Acidicapsa ligni: one gene and its partner. The main gene of each other region encodes a partner of the protein of the gene in region 2 in a complex. Links are inferred from orthologs where the notes say so. Each region holds a gene or a part of one and is shown on either strand. Other genes may lie near its edges.

Region 1 (3,191 bases), 420 kb from region 2 along the record:
GCAAACGCCCAAACTCGCAGCCGCCCTTCGCAAGCAGCAGGTCTCCGTCGATGAACTCATCTTCCCCGACGAAATTCACGACTTCCTCCTCCACCGCGACTGGCTAAAAGCCTACGCAGCAGAAACAGCCTTCTTCGCCCACCACCTGCAGCAATAGAAAGCATCAACTCAAGAATCAAAAGAAATGTTCTGCCCTAAGCCTGCCCCTTGGATGTAGCAGTCGTCGTAGTAGTCGCAGCATCCAGCATCCCAAACAACTCCGTCGGCGAAGACGTAAACGCCGTCGCGCCCAGACTAAGAGCTTCCGCGCCATGAGCCTGCATCGCGCTCGCGCTGCTGAAGAACACAAAAGGAACAGTCTTGCTCTTATCCCGGATCAGCCTCAAAAGCTCGATCCCCGCCGTAGAGCGATAGTTCAGGCCATCCCGGCGGCCCATATCGGAAATGATGTAGTCATAGCTCTCCGAGCTGAAAAGCTTTATACCCGCAGAAGTCGACTCGGCAAGATCCACATGAACGCCCCTGTCCGTCAGCCGCTGAATAAAATAACTATTATTTTTAGGGTTATCGTCCACCCACAGAATCCTCGAAATCCTGCGCGGCTCCGCGGCAGTTTCACTCGCGATCCGCTCCACATTAGAAGAAGCAGCAGGCGCAACCAGACCCGGCAAAACCGGGCTTTCCGAGAAAACCGGGTTTCCCGAGCCTGCCAGTTCCTTTTGAATCTCAGTAACCCTGGCCTGGAGATCCGCAATTAGATTCTGCTGAACCTGGTTCGCCTCTTCCATCGTCAGTTCCTGCCCGCCAATCTTCAGCGTAAACTTTCGCGACTTGGCGGATTCAATGATGGCAGCAATTGCAGGTCTGAAGCTGAGCAGCAGCCCGATCGTAATCAAAGGCCAGAGCAGCGAAGAAATAGCCTGGATAAGTTTCTGAATCGCGTCCATTCAAGTCCCTCTCCACCCACCGGTTCAGGAATCGTTGCGAATCTTCTTACTGCCCGTCGTGCACAGTATCCAGATTCTCAAACCGCGTAAACTGCGATAGAAACGCCAGATCTACCGACCCCGTCGGCCCGTTTCTCTGCTTGGCAATAATGATCTCCGCCTTGTTCTTGTCGGGGTCTTCTTCCTTGTCGCGGTTGTAATAGCTCTCGCGGTGAATAAACGCCACCACGTCCGCGTCCTGCTCAATCGAACCCGACTCGCGCAGATCGCTCAGCAACGGCTTCTTGTCATCCCCACGGCGCTCACTCGCACGCGAAAGCTGCGAAAGCGCAATCACCGGTACATCCATCTCTTTCGCCAGAGCCTTCAACCCGCGCGAAATCGCCGAAACTTCCTGCGTCCGGCTCTCAAACCGCTTCCCACCCTGCGAAGGCAGCGAAGCCGTCATCAGTTGCAGGTAATCCACCACGATCAGATCCAGCGCGCCACCCGATGTCTGCTTCAACCGCCGCGCCTTGGCCCGCATCTCGGCCAGCGAAATTCCCGGCGTATCGTCGATAAACATCTTCGACTCCACCAGGTCTTCAAGCGCCGTGCGCAGCTTGTCCTGATCGTCGCGCCCTAAAAAGCCCGTCTGCAACTTGCGCTGGTCAACCCACGCCTGGCTCGCCAGCATACGACGCAACAGCGCTTCTTTCGACATTTCCAGCGAGAAGACAGCGACCACCGCCTTGCCCCGCACCGCCGCATTCTGCGCAATGTTGATCGCCCACGCCGTCTTGCCCATTGAGGGCCGCGCCGCAATAATGATCAACTCACCCTTTTGCAGCCCGCTGGTCATCTTGTCGAACTCGGTGAAGTACGTCTCAAGTCCGGTAACCTCACGCGCCTGCTGGTAAAGATTGTCAATCGACCCGAATGACCCGGCGACAATATCCTCAAGGCTCGCCAGCCCCTTCGAAATACTCTTCTCGCCAACCTCCAGCAACTGCGATTCAGCGGCATTTAAAACATCCAGCGCCGTCTCGCTCTGATCCGCGGCCCGCGCAATCGCCGCCGAGCAAATCAGCATCAACTGCCGTAAGAGACTCTTATCCTTGACGATACGAATGTACTCGTCGATGATTGGCCGGCGCGGCAACCCCTCCGTCAGCGAGGCCAGATAGGCCACACCCCCAACCGACTCAAGCTCTTTATATTTCGATAGCTCATGCGCCACCGTAACCAGGTCGATCGCATGACCTTCGCCGCCCAGCTCGGTCATCCGCTGGTAGATACGCCGATGCGAATCCAGCGAAAAATCATCCGGAGTCAGCCTCTCTTCCGCCTCGGAAAGCGCATGATTCTCCAGCAAAATTGCGCCGAGAATCGTCCTCTCAGCATCAATGTTAGAGGGCAGGCCATTGTCGATAGAAAAGCTGGGAGTCGAAGCCATCCCAGTCAGTGTACGAAAAATCGCGGCGCGAGCGTACCTGTGAAGAATTCGCAAAACAGGTCACCAAACGTCCATTTCCTCCAAATAGATACAGGCCCGCTCACCGTCCTCTAACCCTTGAGCAGTAAGATCGTCTATAGGAGTACCCGCTTATGAAGCATTTCCTGTATGTAGCACCTGTTCTTTTGGCTCTTGGAGCAAGCTCCGTATTCGCTCAGACTTCCGTTCCAGAGGTATCGGCAAACCAACCTGGCCAATCCCTCGCCGCGTCCGCCGAAAGCCCAGAAATCCGCGAACTACAGCAAGTCGAAGACAAATGGAGCACCGCCCTGAATCAGCGTGATCAGTACGGTCTCGAACTCGTGCTCTCCCCACTCTTCGTCGACATCTCTGCCTACGGAGACATCACCAGCCGCAACCAGCAGGTAGTCGCCGTCATCAACCAGGAAGACAAGACCGCCACCACAGACCTGCACGTCATTACCGTCCGCGTACTGGGAGACATAGCCGTAGCCAACGGCACCTACTCGTACAAACACAAGACGGTCAATGGCGCGGTCGAGGATAGAGGCGTCTTCACCCACGTCTTCCAGCGCCAGCACGGCAACTGGGTCTGCCTCAACGCGCAGCGCACACTCATCCGTCAGGAAGTCCCGAACGCCAGGACCAAAGCTCCCAAAACCAAATCTCAGGCCGAACTTCCCTTCCACATCCCACTCTTCTCAAAAGGCGACAAGTCCCCTCAGACCAATCCGTAGGGCACGCCGCAAATTGCGCGAAAGCCCTGCCCAGATTGCCTGAGTATCCTT
Region 2 (3,239 bases):
CGTCTGGGCATTCGGCTGCTGCACCGGACGACACGCTCCGTCACGCTGACTACCGAGGGCCGCCGCTTCTATGAAACCGTGGAACCGCTGTTGACAGGCATTGACGACGCGGTGAGCGTTGCTTCCGGCTCGTCCGTGAGCGTCCGGGGGCATCTCCGCGTAAGCATCGATCCCATCTTTTCGCAATTGCTGATGGCGCCGAATCTTGGTCGATTTCTCGACCTGTATCCGGAGCTATCGCTGGAGTTGATCACGCGTGAATCGGCAGGCGACCTGGTGCGCGACGGTTTCGACCTGGCGGTGCGATTCGGTGAGCCGCAGAGTTCTTCGCTGGTAGCTCGCAAACTGCTTGAAACCCGCATCATCACGGTTGCCGCGCCAGAGTACATTGCGAAGCATGGAAGGCCGCTGAAGCCAAAGGATCTGAGCGACCATGATTGCATTCAGTTTCGCGATCCGATTACCAGTCAGCCCTTCCAGTGGGAGTTTCATCGAGGAAGCAAAATTGTCCACGTGAAAACCTCGGGACGGCTTCTGCTGAACCATGTCAGCACCATGCTGAGCGCATGCGCAGCAGGTGCCGGCATCGCGCAGGTGATGGCTTTGGGAGCGGAAGATTTGCTGCGAGATGGCCTGCTGATCGACCTGTTTCCCGATTGGCCGGATGAGACGTTTCCGCTCTATGCCTTTTATCCATCGCGGATGCTGCCACCGGCAAAGCAACGCGCGTTTCTGGATTTCGTGCTGGAAATTGCAAAGCGCTGAAGGATTCCTAAAACGTCAATCCTTGTGCAAATTGCGCAGTTCGCGGTCTACAGCCAGTTTGCGCTGGCTGAGGGCCGCAACTTCGGCAAAATCGCCGCGCCGTTCGGCTTCGCCGAGCAATGCCCGGAGCGCACGCTGCTCATTTTCAAGGCGGCTGTAATGCAGCCCACTGAGACAGTCGTGCACAGCAGACTCTTCTGGCGCTTCGCCCTCGGCCAGCAGCACCTGGGCGAGCAATGCGCGCTGGGCTGGGTCTTCAATAGCTGAGATGGGGTCTGGTGCCTTGGTTGCGGCAAGCGCAGCCATAGCGGGGAAAGTCGATAGGTGCTCGAACCACTCGGGATGTTCGAGGATGGCTTCGGAGGCTACCGGCCAGCAGGATTCGTGGGTAGCTAATGCACGCAGCAGGACGCGCTCTACTTCCGTGAGACCGGAGGTGCGGACTTCTACATGGTCGCGGCGGGTCAGCGCGGCCTGGCGAAGTTCTTCGCGGAGCACTGCGGAGTCGATGCCGAGTTTCTGGGCTGCATCGTGGGCAAACTGGTCGCGCTCCAGTTTCTCTGGAATGCGACGGATGTGCGGGAGCAGAAAGTTCATCGCCTTGATCTTGGAGTCCGCTCCAGCGCCGGGAAAACTCTGGCGTGCGCGGTCGATCAGGTAGTCGGATTGGCGGCGGGCTCCGCGGATAGCGGCTGCGTAGGCTTCCACGCCGCGCTCGCGGATGAAGCGGTCGGGGTCGAGGCCGCCGTCGAGCGTAACTACCTTGATGGTGAATCCCTCTTCGGTCAGCAGGCTGATGGACTTTTCGGCGGCGTTGGCTCCTGCTGTGTCGGGGTCGAAGTTGACCACTACGTTGGTGGTGTGGCGACGCAGGAGGTTGACCTGGTGTTCGGAGAAGGCTGTACCGCTGGTGGCGATTACGTTCTGAATGCCGCGCATGTAGACGGAGATGCAGTCCATCTGGCCTTCGACCAGAAGGGCGAATTCCATGGAGCGCATGGCGGATTTGGCTTTATCCAGATTGAAGAGGACTTGCTGCTTGGAAAAGAGCGGTGTTTCGGGAGAGTTGAGATATTTGGGCCCGGACTTTTCGCCTGCCTGATCTCCCTGCGCGAGAGTTCTGGCAGTGAAGGCGATCACTCGTCCGCTCTCGTTGGAGATGGGAAACATGACGCGTTTTCGGAAGCGGTCGTAAAGCCGGGATTCGCCTTCTTTTGCGCTGAATAATCCGGAGGCGCGGAGATTTTCTGCATCCGCCATCGGGGTGAGGCGTTCGCGGAGGGCATTGAAATTATCCGGGGCGTAGCCCAGCCGGAAGGTTTTGATGGCTTCAGGAGTGACGCCGCGGCCTGCGAGATATTCGCGGGCGAGGGCGCCGTCGGGGCTGCGGAGTTGCTCTTCGAAGAAGACGGTGGCGGCTTCATGGAGGTCGAGGAGTTTGCGGCGCTGGCTGGCTTCGGCGGCTTCCTCGGGGGAGTTGTATTCGCGCTTGGGCAGTGGGATTCCACACTTCTGGGCGACGATGCGGACGGACTCGGGGAAGCTGGCGTTTTCGATTTTTCCGACGAAGCTGAAGACGTCTCCGGACTGGCCGCAGCCGAAGCAGTGGTAGAACTGCCTTGCGGCGTGGACGGAGAAGGATGGGGATTTTTCTTTGTGGAATGGGCAGAGGCCGGAGTAGTTCTGGGCTCCGGCTTTGCGGAGGCGAATGTAGCCGCCGATGACTTTTACGATGTCGGCTTGCTGCTTTACGGTTTGGGCGAAGTCGGACACGCGATCTTTTTCAGGATAGAGCCTTGATGTGGTTTGCTTACGGTCTTTGGCGAATATATGACGAATCTTTGATGGTTTCCTGGGGGGAGGGGGCTATGTAGATTTTTTATGGGGTGGGGGGCGGACAGCGGATTCGCTTGGGGGTGGACGGTGAGGTGAGGGCAAGGGCAAAGGCAGAAGCAGATTCCCTTCGGGAATGACAAACAGAACGGCAAGGGCAACTGCAACAGCAACTGCAAGGGCAAGAGCAAGGGCAAGGCAAGGGCTGAGGCGAAGATGGATTAGGTTGATTTTGCGCTTTCTGGGGGTAATTTTCTGCAGATTTTTTGGGGGCTATGGGTTTTGTTGGAGGCTTAGGGTATTGCCGAAGGGGTCGGTGAACCAGGCGATTTGGGTTCCACCGGGGGCGGTCCAGATGGACAGTGGGTGGGAGTCGTTCATGCCGGGGTAGCGGGTGAAGGCTACGCCTGCGGCGGTCAGCTCTTTTACGGATGCCTCTATATCCGGAACGCTCCAGCCGAGGATGGTGAACTGTTGGGGTTTGAAGTCGCCGACGAAGGTCGCGCGAAGTATGGTGCCGTTCAAGTCGAAGATCAGGGCGAAGGGGCTTTGGTCTTCGATCAGGGTCAGGCCTAACTGATCGCGGTAGAAGGCGATGGCTTTGTCTTTGTCGTTGATGGGGACGAAGGCTACGTGGGGAA

The links.
Region 1: the proteins of dnaG (region 2) and dnaB are in contact, whole or in part, in a crystal structure (PDB 2R6A), measured with the Geobacillus stearothermophilus proteins. The link is inferred for Acidicapsa ligni from one-to-one orthologs. Residues at the interface, in WP_049624496.1 of Geobacillus stearothermophilus: Lys456, Leu457, Leu458, Pro459, Ala460, Asn463, Ala464, Leu467, Leu535, Leu536, Ile537, Ala538, Gln544, Glu545, Asp548, Tyr549, His552; in WP_033016901.1 of Geobacillus stearothermophilus: Ser13, Glu15, Ala16, Gln18, Glu91, Leu92, Asp94, Ala95, Val96, Pro97, Thr98, Ala99, Ala100, Asn101, Tyr104, Tyr105, Ile108.

What each region holds. Positions count from the first base shown.
Region 1 is NZ_JAGSYG010000001.1:597,853-601,043, reverse strand. Bases 189-3,061 are described here. They hold dnaB (replicative DNA helicase), read right to left. Parts: upstream 2,383-3,061; coding sequence 994-2,382; downstream 189-993. Other genes in these bases: OHL19_RS02350 (nuclear transport factor 2 family protein), read left to right, coding at 2,535-3,061; OHL19_RS02360 (response regulator), read right to left, coding at 195-947. Also shown: OHL19_RS02365 (S9 family peptidase), read left to right, coding at 1-157; more of OHL19_RS02350, read left to right, coding at 3,062-3,140. UniProt on the Escherichia coli protein: The main replicative DNA helicase, it participates in initiation and elongation during chromosome replication. Travels ahead of the DNA replisome, separating dsDNA into templates for DNA synthesis.
Region 2 is NZ_JAGSYG010000001.1:180,077-183,315, forward strand. What follows is about bases 160-3,080. They hold dnaG (DNA primase), read right to left. Parts: upstream 2,539-3,080; coding sequence 781-2,538; downstream 160-780. Other genes in these bases: OHL19_RS00705 (LysR family transcriptional regulator), read left to right, coding at 160-765; OHL19_RS00715 (VOC family protein), read right to left, coding at 2,872-3,080. Outside these bases: more of OHL19_RS00705, read left to right, coding at 1-159; more of OHL19_RS00715, read right to left, coding at 3,081-3,239. UniProt on the Escherichia coli protein: RNA polymerase that catalyzes the synthesis of short RNA molecules used as primers for DNA polymerase during DNA replication.